2 regions of the Celerinatantimonas marina genome follow, and region 1 is predicted to be linked to the other one. Evidence: riboswitches for the same ligand, from Rfam matches in the RefSeq annotation. Region 1 holds a riboswitch; the other holds the start of a gene.
The links. Region 1 has a riboswitch for thiamine pyrophosphate ahead of thiC (phosphomethylpyrimidine synthase ThiC). Riboswitches for the same ligand answer to the same signal wherever they lie in the genome.
Positions count from the first base shown of each region.

Region 2: it holds a riboswitch for thiamine pyrophosphate, as region 1 does, so the genes downstream of both, ABUE20_RS18305 (DMT family transporter) here and thiC (phosphomethylpyrimidine synthase ThiC) in region 1, are expected to answer to the same signal.

Region 1 covers NZ_JBFNXK010000008.1:175,606-183,494, reverse strand. The annotation lists gene ABUE20_RS11110 (isochorismate synthase) at 1-207, opposite strand, end outside; gene ABUE20_RS11105 (1,4-dihydroxy-2-naphthoate polyprenyltransferase) at 343-1,260, shown strand; gene ABUE20_RS11100 (ATP-binding cassette domain-containing protein) at 1,350-2,354, opposite strand; gene ABUE20_RS11095 (GTP-binding protein) at 2,351-3,037, opposite strand; gene ABUE20_RS11090 (ABC transporter substrate-binding protein) at 3,040-4,056, opposite strand; TPP riboswitch at 4,313-4,427, shown strand; gene thiC (phosphomethylpyrimidine synthase ThiC) at 4,534-6,453, shown strand; gene thiE (thiamine phosphate synthase) at 6,440-7,889, shown strand, end outside.
Region 2 covers NZ_JBFNXK010000023.1:13,861-21,749, forward strand. The annotation lists gene ABUE20_RS18290 (LysR substrate-binding domain-containing protein) at 1-389, shown strand, start outside; gene ABUE20_RS18295 (hypothetical protein) at 433-759, opposite strand; gene ABUE20_RS18300 (SMP-30/gluconolactonase/LRE family protein) at 1,388-2,452, shown strand; gene ABUE20_RS18305 (DMT family transporter) at 2,528-3,514, opposite strand; TPP riboswitch at 3,561-3,650, opposite strand; gene ABUE20_RS18310 (hypothetical protein) at 3,883-4,308, opposite strand; gene ABUE20_RS18315 (endonuclease domain-containing protein) at 4,737-5,090, opposite strand; gene malT (HTH-type transcriptional regulator MalT) at 5,442-7,889, opposite strand, start outside.

The DNA.
Region 1 (7,889 bases):
CAGCGTTCCGGCTTGGCGAAAAATGCCTATATAGCAGTGTCTGACTCCGGCCCGGTTTTTCCAGAATCCCTGAATGGGATGGGATTGGGAGGCCAGCCAAGCCAGTTCATCAACAATTGAGCAGGAAAGCTTAATTTGCTGATAGTTTCGTTTATTAGGACTGGATAAAGCATGAAGCGCTTGATCAAGTTGTTTTTGATCAATCATTAATGAACTACTGATCCCATAAGCCGGCAATTAATGGTTCAATGTAACTGTTTTTGGCAAGGCTGAACAGAAGGATATGGATCCGTTTTGACCAGAAACAAAGGTGGATGTTTTTACGACAGGGTAGGATGACAAATGGTTATATCAGCATGGATAGAAGCAATGCGATTGCGGACATTACCGGTTGCGACCGCATCGATATTGTTGGGTAGTGCTTTGGCTGTGTATCATCATAGCTTCCGTAGTTCGGTGTTCGTTCTATCATTAGTGACGGCGTTATTGCTGCAGATTTTATCTAATTTTGCTAACGATTATGGGGATGCAGTAAAAGGTACGGATGATGAAACGCGTGTCGGTCCGCGACGAGCCGTGCAATCGGGAGTGATTTCGTTATCTGCTATGAAACGGGCGGTGTTGGTGTGTGCCGGTTTGGCCGTTTTATCTGGTATCGCGCTGTTGGCGGTAAGTCTGGGTCATCATTGGAAGGCTTGGCTTTGTTTTATCGGTTTGGGAATTATGGCCATTATTGCGGCGATTACCTATACGATGGGACGACTTCCCTATGGATATCGAGGGTTTGGCGATGTCAGCGTCTTCTTATTCTTTGGACTGTTAGGTGTTGCGGGGAGTTACTATCTGCATACCGGGTCATTGGAGCCGGCGATATGGCTGCCTGCAATTGCGAGTGGATTACTTTCCGCTGCTGTTTTGAACATCAATAATATTCGAGATTTAGAGCCGGATCGAGCCGCAGGCAAACATACACTGGCGGTTCGTTTGGGCGGGAAAAGTGCTCGGATTTATCATCAGATCTTAATCTTTGGGGCATTTTTTGCTTTTATTGGCTTTTTAACCCTGAGCCATAGTCGGGCGGGCTATCTGGTCTTACTGGCGGCAATACCTCTTTTGAAATCGGCTGTGACGGTCTATCGCAGTCAGGATCCTAAAATTCTGGATGGATTACTCAAAACCACAGCGAAATTATCACTCTTGGCGAATGTAAGCTTATCCGTGGGTTTATTGATCAGTATGTATGTCAGCTCAGGGATTTAACCGTAAAAGCGTCATCGTTCCTCGTTGAAAAGTGATTCATGTCCTGCTGCGGATATGAATCACGGATTTGACAACTTAAAAGAGGAGGGCTAGTCGGCAACTATCTCTTCACCATGTCGAAGTCGTTCACGAAGTGATTGAACTTTGGCATCCATGATTTCGAGTTTGTGGAGTTGTTCGCGTTCAATATCGCTGGTGGTGCGACACTCGGCGATTCCTCCATTGCGAATGACTAATCGTTGCTCAGCCATCAGTGCCAGTAGTGGATCATGCGTTGCAATCAAGACTATTTTTTCATTGCGAATTAAAAGCTGTAGCGCTTTTTTACGATCAATGCCGGCATTTTCGACTTCATCGATTAAAACGACTGGTGATGCACTTAAAAAAGCAGTGTCTGCGATCATTAGCGCTCGGGATTGTCCGCCGGATAATCCGGTGATCGGGGTGTTGGCAGCGAAGGGTTCTCCGGCTAGTTGGTTGGCCTGATCCAGAATTGTCTGAACGATCTGTGGATTATCCTGATGCCGACTCTGTGCATGCAGTTGGATAAAATCGGCCACGGAGGTATCCATCACAAAATTCATATTTTGTGAAAGCTGGGCAACCAATTTATGCTCCAGTGAAAATCGGTGTTCCGGATCAGGGAGTTTGTCATCGATGAGAATCGTTCGTCCGGTTGGGGTATCTTTTTGTGCCAGCCATTCGATGTCAGCCAGAAGTCGGCTTTTCCCTGAGCCCGTGGGGCCGACAATACTAGTAATGGAACCTGGGCGCAGGGTTAGCGTGATGGGCTCGGCTTCACCACTTTTGTTATGGCCTGGCAATAGGGTGAGTGACTGAATGGAATAGACGGTCGGCTGCAACACTCCTTGTTGTTCCTGTAATAGGGTTAAAAAGTGTTCCAGTAATTGTTCCCGTGCATATCCGAGTTCTTCCAATTCGTTTTCATCCAAGTGTTGGATATATTCATTCAGTGTTTGTCGGGCCAAATAATTGGGGAGTTGCAGTCGGGTAAATTCCTCGGCTGCGACCGGAAAGTGACTGAATAATGTGATGAGGGGGGTATGTTCCCACGAAGGCGTTTGTTGATTCATGAGCTAGCCTTAATCTTTTTGATGTTGCCGAGCTGGAATTCATCGCCAATACGGGTTTCGCCCAGACAATAGGAGCATAGCGCGGCTGGCATGGCGAATCGTAACTTCCCTCCAGTCACCGTGACCGTTTCATCAGCTTGCGCTAATAGCCGAGCCAGTTCAAATGCTCCCTGACCGGTGATCCCATTCACTTGTAGAATCCGGGCCTTACTATTAGCCCGGCGAACCTGATAGGCGAACACTTCGCGTTCGGCCTGAGATACAATATCCCCTTTGGTAATCACTACGATATCCGCCAGTCGTAGCATCGGACCGATTTTCTTTGGTGTTTTTAAGCCCATCAGATTGTCGATGACGCATACGGCTAAAACGCCTCGGATGTGAGGGGAACAACGGTTACATAATCCAGCACTTTCCGTAAACAGGGTGGTGAATTTTTGCTCAATTCCCCACTGTAAACAATCTTCAATGTTGCTTACAAAGTAATGATCGGGACAAAGATTGCCTGATAATCCGACTTTGACGGGGACATCGAGAGCTTGGTAGCGCTGATCATCTTCTGTTGACAAGCAATCGAATTTGACAACGCCCATCTGCTGGGTTTGACGCATTTCGGTAATGACATGCGTGAGTACGGAAGTTTTCCCCGAAGATGGAGGGCCTGAGACTGTAATAAGTTTCATAATTATACCGTCATGAGTCCGGGCGCGAGCGCGTCGATAAAGGTCGTGTTTAAGTGTTCAGATTGTTTGGCGTGATCGGTCTGAAGCAGGATATCCCAGTCCGGGAAGAGATAGGGTTTGGACCAGTCCATCAACTCGGGTTTGATAAAACCGCCAAGGCTAAACACGGGTGTCATGTCCGGTCCTTTCAGAAAATCGATAATAGGTTGTAACTGTTTGAGTTTGTCTCGTTTGGCAAACAGCGTCATCGGGGTGAGTAGTGGACCATCTTTCAGTTCAATAATGGCGGCTCGTTTTCGGGATGGGAGTTGATTGATGATGGCATTGGGCAGAATGTTATAGGCCACCCGTTCTTTATCGTTGGAGTCAACGGCTTTGATGAGTTTCGAAAAATGTCGGACTCCTCCGATGTTTTGAGCCAGTTGGCAAATTCGTTCATCCCCATAGCGTTGGTGTAGGATTTGTAGCAGTGTCATACCTCCGACTTCACCGTGACAGCCGTGAATAGCAATTTGTCCTTGATAGATTGGATCGAGTAAATCTTCCCAAGTCTGGGGATAGGGGGGGGCGGTTTTCACGCTGAGATCACATAATAATGACCAGTTCCCAAAGGCAAAAAAACCAAGATTGTATTGCGTTGCCGCCTCTTTAAAACGAGAGGGAAACTGACTTACATCATCATTGATCCCCTGAAGCAGACCGGTATCCACAAATCGAGAACGAAACGGTTGCGAAAGTGCGGTTCGCATACTGGTACTGAGCCACAAGTCCGGTAACATTTCTGCATCAGAAACTTCTCGAAGGATCCCCTCTAGACCATGTGGGATCCCATCCATGATGGATGGGCAGTAGATCGGCATGTCGTGGCTGGCATTATAATCGTTGATAAACGTTTCAAGGACCATTTTAAATTTAACTTTGATGGGACAGGGAACAGACATCACGATATTCAGCGCTCCGGGCTGAAAAATCGGAGTTCCCATTTCGGTTTCTGGAATAGCGGTCGCAGTATCGGTCATAGCTATGCCTCTCTGAGCTGACGCAAAGTGAAAAAGAAGTCAATCTGATCCCTTGAGCAAGTTGTATACCAGAGTAATGAGTTTTTTGTAATTTAAATAAATTTCAATAAAAACAATTAATTATTGTGTACTAATCTCGAACTGAAATAATCCTCACATCGTGAATTGTTCGGTTGATTGTGGGGTTCCCGACAAAGTCAGGCATGGGGCACTTTGATGGGCCCTTGTGTTTTAGTCTTAAAAATTTATACTGATCGGCAACTTGTCGGAGTGCCGAAAGGCTGAGATTGTGACGCTCGTTCATTGAGCCCATAAGATCCGTATCACCTGATCAGGATAATGCCTGCGAAGGGAACAAGTGAGAAAACAGCGGTGATAAACGATGATCCATGACTTGGATTTTGAAATTTTCCGATGCTGATTCCCCCCTGTTGATACTCCCGACAAGCCTCCATATTTATGATTTGAGGCGATGTCATGCAAAAAACACCATCCAAAAATAGCACAGGATCGTTGATCCACGAACTCAAGGCTCAGACGTATCCCAATTCTGAAAAAGTTTATCTGCCCGGTTCCAGGCCCGATATTCAGGTGGCGATGCGAAAAGTTACGTTAACACCAACCCAGTTAGGCAGCGCCAAATCTCCGCGTTGGCAGCCCAATGAGCCGGTTTATCTGTATGATAATTCAGGTAGTTACAGTGATTTAAATGCGACGATTGATATTCGTCAGGGGCTTCACAAGATCCGGCAGTCATGGATCGAACAGCGTGATGATACTCAACAACTCACTCAGTTTAGCTCGGATTATGCCAAGGAGCGTTTATCTCGCGATGACGATTTTGAACTTCGGTTTCCGACTCAGCCGCTACCGCGGCGGGCGAAAGCCGGGCAAATTGTAACTCAGCTTCATTATGCCCGGGCTGGGATCATTACCCCGGAAATGGAATATATTGCCATCCGAGAGAATGGGGCTCGTGCGCAGCTGCGTGATGAAGTATTGGATCACCAACATGCTGGAGAATCTTTCGGCGCGGCGATTCCGGCTCAAATTAGTGCGGAATTCGTGCGATCCGAAGTTGCCCGGGGACGCGCGATTATCCCGGCCAATATCAATCATCCGGAAGCTGAACCGATGATTATCGGTCGAAATTTTTTGGTGAAGGTGAATGCCAATATCGGCAATTCAGCGATGAGTTCATCGATGGAAGAAGAAATCGAAAAATTGGTTTGGGCGACTCGCTGGGGTGCGGATACGGTAATGGATCTGTCAACCGGGCGCAATATTCATGAGATGCGGGAGTGGATCATTCGCAACTCTCCGGTTCCGATTGGAACCGTGCCGATTTATCAGGCGCTGGAAAAGGTCAATGGTATTGCTGAGCGCCTGAATTGGGAGATGTTTCGGGATACGCTCATTGAGCAGGCTGAACAAGGGGTGGATTACTTTACCATCCATGCCGGGCTTCGATTGCATCATGTGCCACTGACCGCCAATCGTCTGACCGGGATTGTGTCCCGGGGCGGCTCGATTATGGCGAAATGGTGTTTGGCCCATCATCAGGAAAGCTTTCTGTACACCCATTTTGCAGAAATCTGCGAGATCTGTCAGCAGTATGATGTGAGCCTGAGTCTTGGGGATGGGCTGCGTCCGGGCTCGATTGCCGATGCCAACGATGCGGCGCAGTTTGCTGAGCTGGAAACTTTGGGGGAACTCACCCAGATCGCCTGGCAGCATGAGGTGCAGGTCATCATTGAAGGACCGGGGCATATTCCGATGCAACGGATCCGGGAAAATATGGATCGGCAGTTAGCGCTATGTGATGAAGCCCCTTTTTATACCTTAGGGCCGTTAGTGACGGATATCTCGCCGGGGTATGATCACTTTTCATCGGGAATTGGTGCGGCGATGATCGGTTGGTATGGCTGTGCCATGTTGTGTTATGTCACGCCGAAGGAGCATCTTGGCTTACCAAATAAAGAGGATGTTAAACAAGGCTTGATCACCTATAAAATTGCTGCGCATGCCGCCGATCTGGCTAAAGGACATCCCGGGGCTCAGGTGCGGGATAACGCGATGAGTAAGGCTCGTTTTGAGTTTCGTTGGGAAGATCAGTTCAATCTGGCTCTGGATCCGGATACCGCCCGGGCTTATCACGATGCAACACTTCCTCAGCAATCAGCCAAAGTGGCGCATTTTTGTTCGATGTGTGGGCCTAAATTCTGTTCGATGAAAATCTCCCAAGAGGTTCGAGATTATGCTCAAGCGCGGGCTCAAGGCGATGCTATTGAGGTTCGGGTTGAAGAGGGGCTTTCTCAGATGGCGGAAAAATTTAAAGCCGGAGGTGATGAACTTTATCATAGCGTAGCAGGAGCTGATACTGATGAAAGACTCTGAAAATCAATCTCCCACTTGGATTATTGCCGCACAAGATAGCAGTGGGGGGGCTGGTATTGTGGCCGATCTGTTGACGATGCATGATCTGGACGTGACTCCTTCGGTCGTCATTACCGCGTTGACGGCTCAAAATAGCCAGCGATTGTTGGGGGTTGAAGCGTGCTCGAACGATTTTCTGGCATTGCAGTTGGAAGCGCTGGCACCGTTACCTCCTCGGGCGATTAAAATCGGTATGATCGCCAATGCTGAACAAGTGCGGCTGCTCACTCGCTTTTTAGCGTCATTTCGTCAGCATTATCCTTTGGTTAAAATCGTGATTGATCCGGTATTAGTTACCAGTAGTGGCTATACGTTGGCAGAAATAGAACGGTTGGATGAGTTTAAGCTGTTATTTGCACAGGCCGATTTAGTGACTCCCAATGCGAGTGAGCTAGCAACCTTAACAGGCCGGGAATTAAATTCTCCGGCGACCGTGCGTCAGGCAGCCATGGCGTTGGTTCAGGAATGTGGTTGTGCGGTATTAGCCAAAGGCGGACATAGTCCTCTGGAGAGTGCTCTGTGCTGCGATTTGATCTGCACGCCAACTTCTGTCAGGGCGATAAGCTGCGAGCGAATTGATACGGCGCATAGCCACGGGACCGGTTGCAGTTTATCCTCCGCTATTGCGGCTATGTTGGCGCGGGGGGAATCGTTGGTGGACGCCATTACCTTGGGCAAGGCTTATGTGACGGCGGGTTTACGTCAGGCCCGCGCTCAGCAGTCGCTGCCCGGAGCCGTGGCCCATGTGGGATGGCCGGTAGCGCGAGATGATTATCCTCGAGTTGAATCGGGACAAAGTCTTGTTGGTGCGGCTTTGGGACTGACGCATTACTGGCCTGAAGCCTCGACCGTTCCATTGGCTCGTTGCCGACAACCGCTAGGATTATATCCGGTCGTGGATAGTGTGGATTGGATTGAACGATTGCTGAAAGCCGGAGTTAAAACGATCCAGCTGCGAATTAAAGACCCACAAGATCCCCAATTGTCGGTACAGATTGCACGTAGTGTGGCATTAAGCCAACAGTATCAGGCGCAGCTGTTTATCAATGATTATTGGCAGTTGGCGATTCAGTATGGTGCCTATGGGGTTCATCTGGGTCAGAATGATATTGAAGCTGGTCGAGTCGATATTGAAGCCATTGCTCAGGCGGGGCTGCGATTGGGGATTAGTACCCATGGTTACTATGAGCTGATGCGAGCATTGCAACTGTCTCCTAGCTATGTTGCGATGGGACATGTCTTTGCGACCCAGACCAAAGCGATGGCGACCCAACCTTTAGGATTATCTCGGTTAGCCCGCTATTGTGCGCTGGTGGGCTCTGGTTGTCCTATTGTGGCGATTGGGGGGATTAATCGGAGCAATGCGGAGTCGGTGTTGGAGGCTGGGGCTGATAGTT
Region 2 (7,889 bases), on a different contig from region 1:
AGGCTACATTTATCCATAACACCGAATCATTAGAATTTATCCGTCCGGATGAAGAGTGGAATGAATGGCTCGATCGCCAAAGTAATCCAGCCCTTAAATCTGTGGATGTGTTAGCCAAGCACTACATTATTAATCACTGTGATATGACGATTGATGCCGCCGAAGCAGGAATGGGCATGAGCATGGCCCGCACGTTATTGGTGAGAGATCGACTGCGTCAGGGGGCTTTAGTAGCCCCATTTGAGCGAGTTAAAGCCAAATTGGGATACGATCTGATTTTTCCGATGAGTTATGCCAGTCGGCCTAAGATTCAGGCATTTATCCAATGGCTGAATACACAGATTACACTGGAATCTGTGTCACAGGATAAGACTCAACCCCCGACTTAAAGCTCAAAACAGGCGCTCAAACGCCTGTTTCAGAGCGGATGGCTCATACACCTTCTTCTTCCCCAATCGGTTCATTGCTAGTAGATAACCCGCCCCATAAATTCGTATCATTAAATCCAATATACAGCGGCTTTTCCTGCCGAAGCGTGTCTAAGATGGATCCCAACTGACTGCCGCTAAAACGAAGATACAAATATCCGGCACTGGTTTTTGAGCTAGCAGGGATCGAGGCGCCTTCCTGATAAAAATAGAGACTCCCCTTAAATGCATTATCATAGTAGCAATTAATAACCGCTGTTTGTTGATAACCATTGTCTTGGTTGTAATGATAAACACGATAATTATCTATTTCATAACTGGTAATCGCCATTAATTTATTCCTTCTATCCACTGAATGTCTCAGGCCTCATCATGTGGCCCACGGTTCTCGATCAACAACAATCTCAATAGGTCTTTATCCATCACTTCTCGCGCCCCACCTTCGAAGCATTACCCCCCGTCCACGGGGATCAATTAGAAGCGATGCTGCTACGCGTTATCATTTTTATCATTATTTGCATTTAAGTTACTTTTTTAAAAAAGGTATCAAAACGGAACCCTAAATAACCGCTTTAAGATCCACAACTCTTATGAGTTATAGGATAGGATCACACTTTTTACAAAGTTATTTATCAATAAATGAGGGCCGTTTATGGACACTTAAAAATCCCTACACTTGATGTTTATCACTCCAAAAGTCATGCGGTTATTGCATCTTCGGCCACCTCTTTGAGCGCTCGTTATTTTTTCCATTTCGAGTGTCGTTTTCAGATTCAGCTCACAAAATAACAACAAATTTGCATCATACAGTTGCGAAATATCATTCCCAGGGATAGTTTTCATATCGAAGTTACCGGTAACAGTTACGGGTAACAATTATCGGTCATCGAAATCAAACCGATAGGTTGTCATGTATATAACTCTATAAAACAAAACGAAAAATAACACCGGAGTATCCAATGGATCTGATTGAACATCGAAATATAAAAACAACATTACTCGCTGCCGCCCTACTCTTCCCGGCCGCAAGTAGTCTGGCGGCCCCAACAACCACTTCATCAACAGTTCCTTTACATGTCGAACGATTCGTTCCGGGAACCGAACAAATTATTCCGGAACAAGCATCACTAAAAATTCTGGCCCAAGGCTATCACTGGGTCGAGGGCCCGGTTTGGTATCAAAACCAATTGCTGTTCTCCGATATCCCAGACAATACTATCTATAGTTGGACTCCAGATTCTGGTGTGCATGTTTTTGCTAAAAAAACGGGATATCAGGGATCGGCACCTTTTGCGGGCATCGAACCGGGGTCAAACGGCATGGCCGTCGATCCTGAAGGGCGGTTAACGATCGCCGGACACGCCCGTCGCATGGTCTTCCGCCTTAATGGTTCACACTACAGTGATGGGATCACAACGCTCGCTATGCGTTATCAAGGAAAATTGCTCAATAGTCCGAACGATCTCATATATAAAAATGATGGCTCGTTGTACTTTACGGATCCCCCATACGGGCTGGAAACCCAGAGCGATAAAGATCCGAAAAAACAGTTGAAGGTTGACGGTGTTTACCGAATCATCGCAGCTAGCCAGTATGCCGGCGGCTCAGCGAAAAAACCGGTTCTGCAACAGCTGGTGACCGATTTACCTCGGCCCAATGGCATCGCTTTTTCTGCCGATGAAAAATACCTTTATGTCAGCAATTCCGAACCCCAAAAAATCTGGATGCGCTATCCGGTAAAAGCTGATGGTTCATTAGGCAAAGGTCAGGTGTTCTATGATGCCAGCCATGATCCTCAGCGTGGAAATCCCGATGGAATGGCCGTCGATCAAGACAATCATCTGTTCAGTGCTGGACCAGGTGGCGTCTGGGTCTTTTCACCTGAAGGCCAGCATCTGGCAACCCTGTCGATCCCGGAAAAAGTTGGCAATGTCACCTTTGGTGGTCAAGACCGGCAAACGCTATTTATCACGGCAACCGATAAAGTCTATGCCATCCACCTAAATGTGGCTGGATTGCATTAAGCTGCGATCCGATTCTTCATACGATTTTGCCCTAAACCTAAATGAAGCCTGATTCAACATCAGGCTTTATCTCATTTATTCGGCCATCACACGTTCACACAGACGGGCCCTTCGGCGCGCACCAAACTCCGACAGAACGATCCCAAGGCTCACACATCCCAATGCGACCCAATACACTGAGCTGAATCCAGCCCGCTCATCTGCAAACACCGCTAACGCCATCGCAGTACTAAACAACGGCAATAAATTCATCACTAATGCCGCCCGATTTCCCCCTAATGCAATCACGCCTTCCATATAGAACAACTTTGAAATAATTGCGATAAAGATCCCAACATAAACAATAATGGCAAGTGCTCGAGTGATTTGCAGCGAAGATGGATGCTCCGGCTCTAACCAGTGCCATTGCGAGCCACGCAACGAATCAAACAACCAAAATGGGGTGGCGACCAATAATGCCGCCAGACACATCGCCCACATCTGGCTACTCCAGTGTACTGATGATGGAGCCCGACGCAGCGCCAGCGAATATGCAGCATAGATCACAGCTGAGATCAGGATTAAACTATCCGCCGGCGTCGGCCGCCAACTCAGCAACGCTCCCAAAGCCCCATCGGTAAGTAACCACAACACCCCAAACAAAGAACAGCCAATACCGACACCTTGTAAATAATGCACTCGCTGGCGCATCAACAACACACTCAGCACGAGTGTCATCACGGGGATCAGGCTGTGAATAATCGCAACATTAACCGCCCGCGCACCATAGGCAAATGCACTATAGAGCAACAGATTAAAGACACAAAAGGCGCTTCCCCCCCAGATCAAAAACCACCATTTATGAGCCAGTAGTTGTGACCCGTCGGCCCGGATCCGACGCCAGAACATCAGTCCCAACACGACAGTCGCGACCAACCAACGATAAAAAGTCAATTGATAAGAACTCAACAGGCCAACCGACAGCTTGCCGATCACATTACTACTGGACCAAATGACCGGTGCCATCAGCAACATAAAATAAGGGTGAGGAAGTCCAGAACGTCGATTTACAAAGTGGTGCATGTTTTTTCCTTAAGTTACAGGAAGCCACATCCCCACAAAAAATGCGTGATAGGTGAGATGACTTCCCTACGATGGCATGATCCATATCAGGTGATGCGGGTATTTTCTCAGCCTTACGGCACCCCGAGTCGACATTGATTGTACACAGCCCGATGGCCAGTGGCTAGGGGCTGTTAAGCTTTCATGGTTGAATTTTGTTCAAATAAAACGCATTTTGAATAAGATGCGATCGAGGATGATTGATGAATGAAGCAAACCGGGCCTTAGTTCAGGATGGATTTAAACACACTGAATATCCTTTTCGAAAAACCCGAAACGGTCATCCGTACCGCTTCGGGACATCATGAACAAACAGCACCAACCCGCCACTAATGCGCAATCATGGCCAATACAATTCCCACCACAATGGCAACCGGGATCAGGATTATTAACCACTGCAACAGCGCCCGCAAAAGTGGCAAAATTGCAGCTCCAATAGCAGCACCGATCCCCATTCCCAAAAAGAAACCCTCTGGATTTCGGCCTCTATCCGAACCGATAAATCCCAGCCCAACCCCACAAATCAACGCCAGAATCACATAAACTTTCACCGGGATCTTATCGAATACCCGGTCTACCACATCCGGGGTCGCCGGTGTCGAGTCCTGATCGCGTTTCCGATGGCTCGGATCATCCAACTCATAACCTAGTTGCTTGGCTTTATAACGAACATGATAGCTTTCATGCTCCCCTAGCCAAATGCCCAATTTTACTTCGTCATCTTCCCGTTCTTGCTGTGATTTAGGACCCCACATACGTTCCCTCACTCGGCCATTATCCATCCTATATTGACTATATAATGAACGATTAAGTCCCGCAAATGAGATTTGTCAGGCCCCCACCGATTTAAACTATCGCGCCTATTGATCTCCCTTTTATTTTTTGACTCGGATATTTAATCTGATTTTTATAAAGAGTGGTGCGATATTAATTCAACAAAAAATACAGACGCCCAGCCTTCAAATTTATGGCGACAATATTCATTCTATTTTCAATAAGTAATCCGTTCATTTATCCAAATAATCATCAAGGAGTCGTTCGACAACCCCACCCTAACCCTCCCCTTAAAAAGGGGAGGGAATTACAAGAGAAGTACTTTTATCCAAGGGAAAATCTCTAACGCCGCCCTTTTTATTAAGGGAGAGGTCGGGAGGGGGTTAATTGATGCGATCCCCCCATCCTATCAATGCACCGCATTCCAAATCACCTGTAACACCATATCCAACTCATCCATGATTTGTTGATTGGTAAACCGTAAGATTTTTAATCCCAAGGAATCCATAAAATCATCACGCAGCTGATCATAATGCTGTGCATTTTTCACATAGTGACTATCACCATCTAGTTCTATCACCAACGCAAGCTTCGGACAGTAAAAATCAACGATGTAATTTCCAATACCATGCTGACGTCGAAATTTCACACCCAACTGTTGACCGCGAATTCGATGCCATAATCGCTGTTCTGGTTCAGGCATATGGCCCCGTAATTCCTGTCGTCGTTTTTTATTAGCTTTGGAGTTAAAAATATCGTTCATATGAATCATGCGATTACATGGAATAATGAGGTATTACCTCTCTATGGCTCCGCAGTTGTCAATAGATGGAACATCTATAATTGATATTTTTATTATTAAATTGATCGAAGTGACTGAAAAACCAACCCCACCCTAGCCCTCCCCTTCAAAAGGGAGGGGACAATGATTTTCTCCCCTTGATAAAAAGGAATTCGATAATTTCCATCCCCCCTGAGAAGAGGAACTCGGTCATTTCCATCCCCTTGATAAGGGGAATTCAGTAATTTCCATCCTTGAGAAAGGGGAACTCGGTAATTTCCTCCCCCTTGATAAGGGGGAGGTCAGGTGGGGGTTATACGTGATCCACTAAACTTATTCCGATTCTGAAGCATACCCCATCATCTGTAAAAATTGTTGAGCCTGAGCAATAGCTTCCCGGCGATGACTAATCCCCAATTTTTGATACAAATTACGAATATGCGTCTTAATCGTTGTCGCGGCCACATCCAGTTCGGTTGCGATCTGCTCATTGCTAAACCCAGAATAAATCAACCCGAGGACTTGCCATTCGCGGGTCGTCAACGGGCTCACTCGAACCAGCTCCGGTACATCCGGACGCTGTAATAATTGCTCCACAAACTGCTCATCAAAATGGGCGACTTTATGCTTATCGTGCTGATCGATCTGCCTCAATACCGAATGAGCCCGTTGAGTTTCCAGCTCACCTAATACATCCAATTGCAGCAATTGCCGTAACTGCTGCGCCAAAATTTCACCTTCGATGACAAAATGGCTGATAAATCCAGTCCGAGAGGCCAGTCGCAAAGCTTCAATCAATGCTTTTTGTGCGAGAACCGGCTGATCGCTGTGCCAATACAAACTATTCAGGATCAGATAGTTCCGATTTAAATCGCTCACCAACCCCAACTGCTCAGCATTCTTGTTCAACATCGTCAGCGTTTTTTCCGCCTCCTGATACTGGCCGACGATAATTTGTGCTCTGGCGATATTACGCCACTGTCCCTGCAGAAAATGATTTTCAGCCCCATCTGGTTGCATCGTGGTGGCCAGCCATTGTAATGCAGCATTACGATCGCCCGTCATCTGCCAATAAATCACCCGCGGTTTATCGACATTGATGATCCAGTCGATATGATTGTAACCGCCGCTGAGCAAATTCTCACAACGGCTCAGATGTACCCGGGCATTATCCAGATTCCCGCGGACTAAATCACACTTAGCTAACATGGCCAGACACTGCAACTGCTGGCGAGCCGGATAATGTGCGATAACATCCAACCCCTTGCGAGCGGCTTGTTCCGACTCATCCAGCCGACCCCAGGACCAGAGTAACTGCGAGCGCAATCGCAATAAAAATTCATGCATCGGAAGCTGTTGCAGATGCTCCGTTTCAACCAGCTGAAACGCGCGTACCTGCACTTCGTAAGCCGCCTGCAACAGCCCCTGTGCAATTAAAATTTCACTCTGTTGCAGCAATGACCACAACGCATAATGAAACACGCCATGTTCAATCGCCATCAGCTCACACTGCTGCATCACTTTGAGCCCCTGCTCCAACTGTGCCCGGCAGTGCAGCACTTCACCGATCACTGAAGTTGCGACAATGCGCGCATAGAAATTATGGGCAGGCAATTCATCAAGCGAATGCCGGGCATAACTCTCCGCCGCTTCTAACTGCCCGTTATTGATAGCCACTTGAGCCCGTAGCGCCTGAAACTCGGCATTTAATTCTCGATTGATCTCAATATGGTGCTCTTGTAGCAATGTTTCGGCATCGACCAATAACAATTCGGCTTCACTGATCCGGTGCTGACTCTGAGCCAGCCAAGCTCGTAGCAACAAGAGTTTGGGATACGCCACCAATTGTTCGCTGCTAAACGACGCTAAACATTTATTCAATAGCGCCAATTCACTGTGATTAAACAGCGTCCAGCCATAATCGCTTAAAATCGTAATCAATAAATCGCTGTTATCGCTAGACAGTGCATGTTGAATCGCTTCATTGGGATACCCCAGATCCAACCAGCCCTGTGCCGCGGCCTGATGGATTGCCGGCAACTGTTCCGCCATTTCCAAGGCGCAGCGCTGGCGCAAAAAGCTGGCAAATAACGGGTGAAAACAGAACCACTGCCCGGCATCATCTAACCGCTGAACAAACAGACCCTGACGCTCAATCTCTTCGAGCCACTGCTGACTGTTCGGATACCCGGTCACCGCTTCGATCAACTGATGACACATGGAACGCAGTAGCCCGCAGCGCAACAAAAATTCCCGAGTCTGCGGCTGAGTACGATTGATCACCTCTTCTACCAGATATTCATTCAGATGCGAGGCACTAATCCCTGCTAATCCCTGCCCACTTAAAGGGGGATGCGCATCGATCCCGGAGGAAATGACCAACAACTGAAAGGCGGTAACCCAGCCGGCCACTTCATCGCAGAGCTTATCACTCTGCTCTTTAGCGACCGGAGTCGGCAACCGACATTCAAAAAACTGCTGTGCTTCATCGTGGGTAAAAGCCAGTTGCTGACTATCGATTTCAAGTAATCGTTCTCGGATCCGTAACCGGGCAATGCCCAAGGTTGGGATCATTCGAGATAAAATCACCAATGTGACATTATCCGGCTGATTACGAATAAAAAAGCGCATTGCATCATGGATCTCGTTGCTGGTGATCTGATGATAATCATCCAACACCAGATACAGATGTTCCGGCCACTGCGACAGTTCGACCAACAACTGACTCACCAACGCCGTTAAATTAGCGTACTGACGTTTATTCGCCATCACCGAACTACG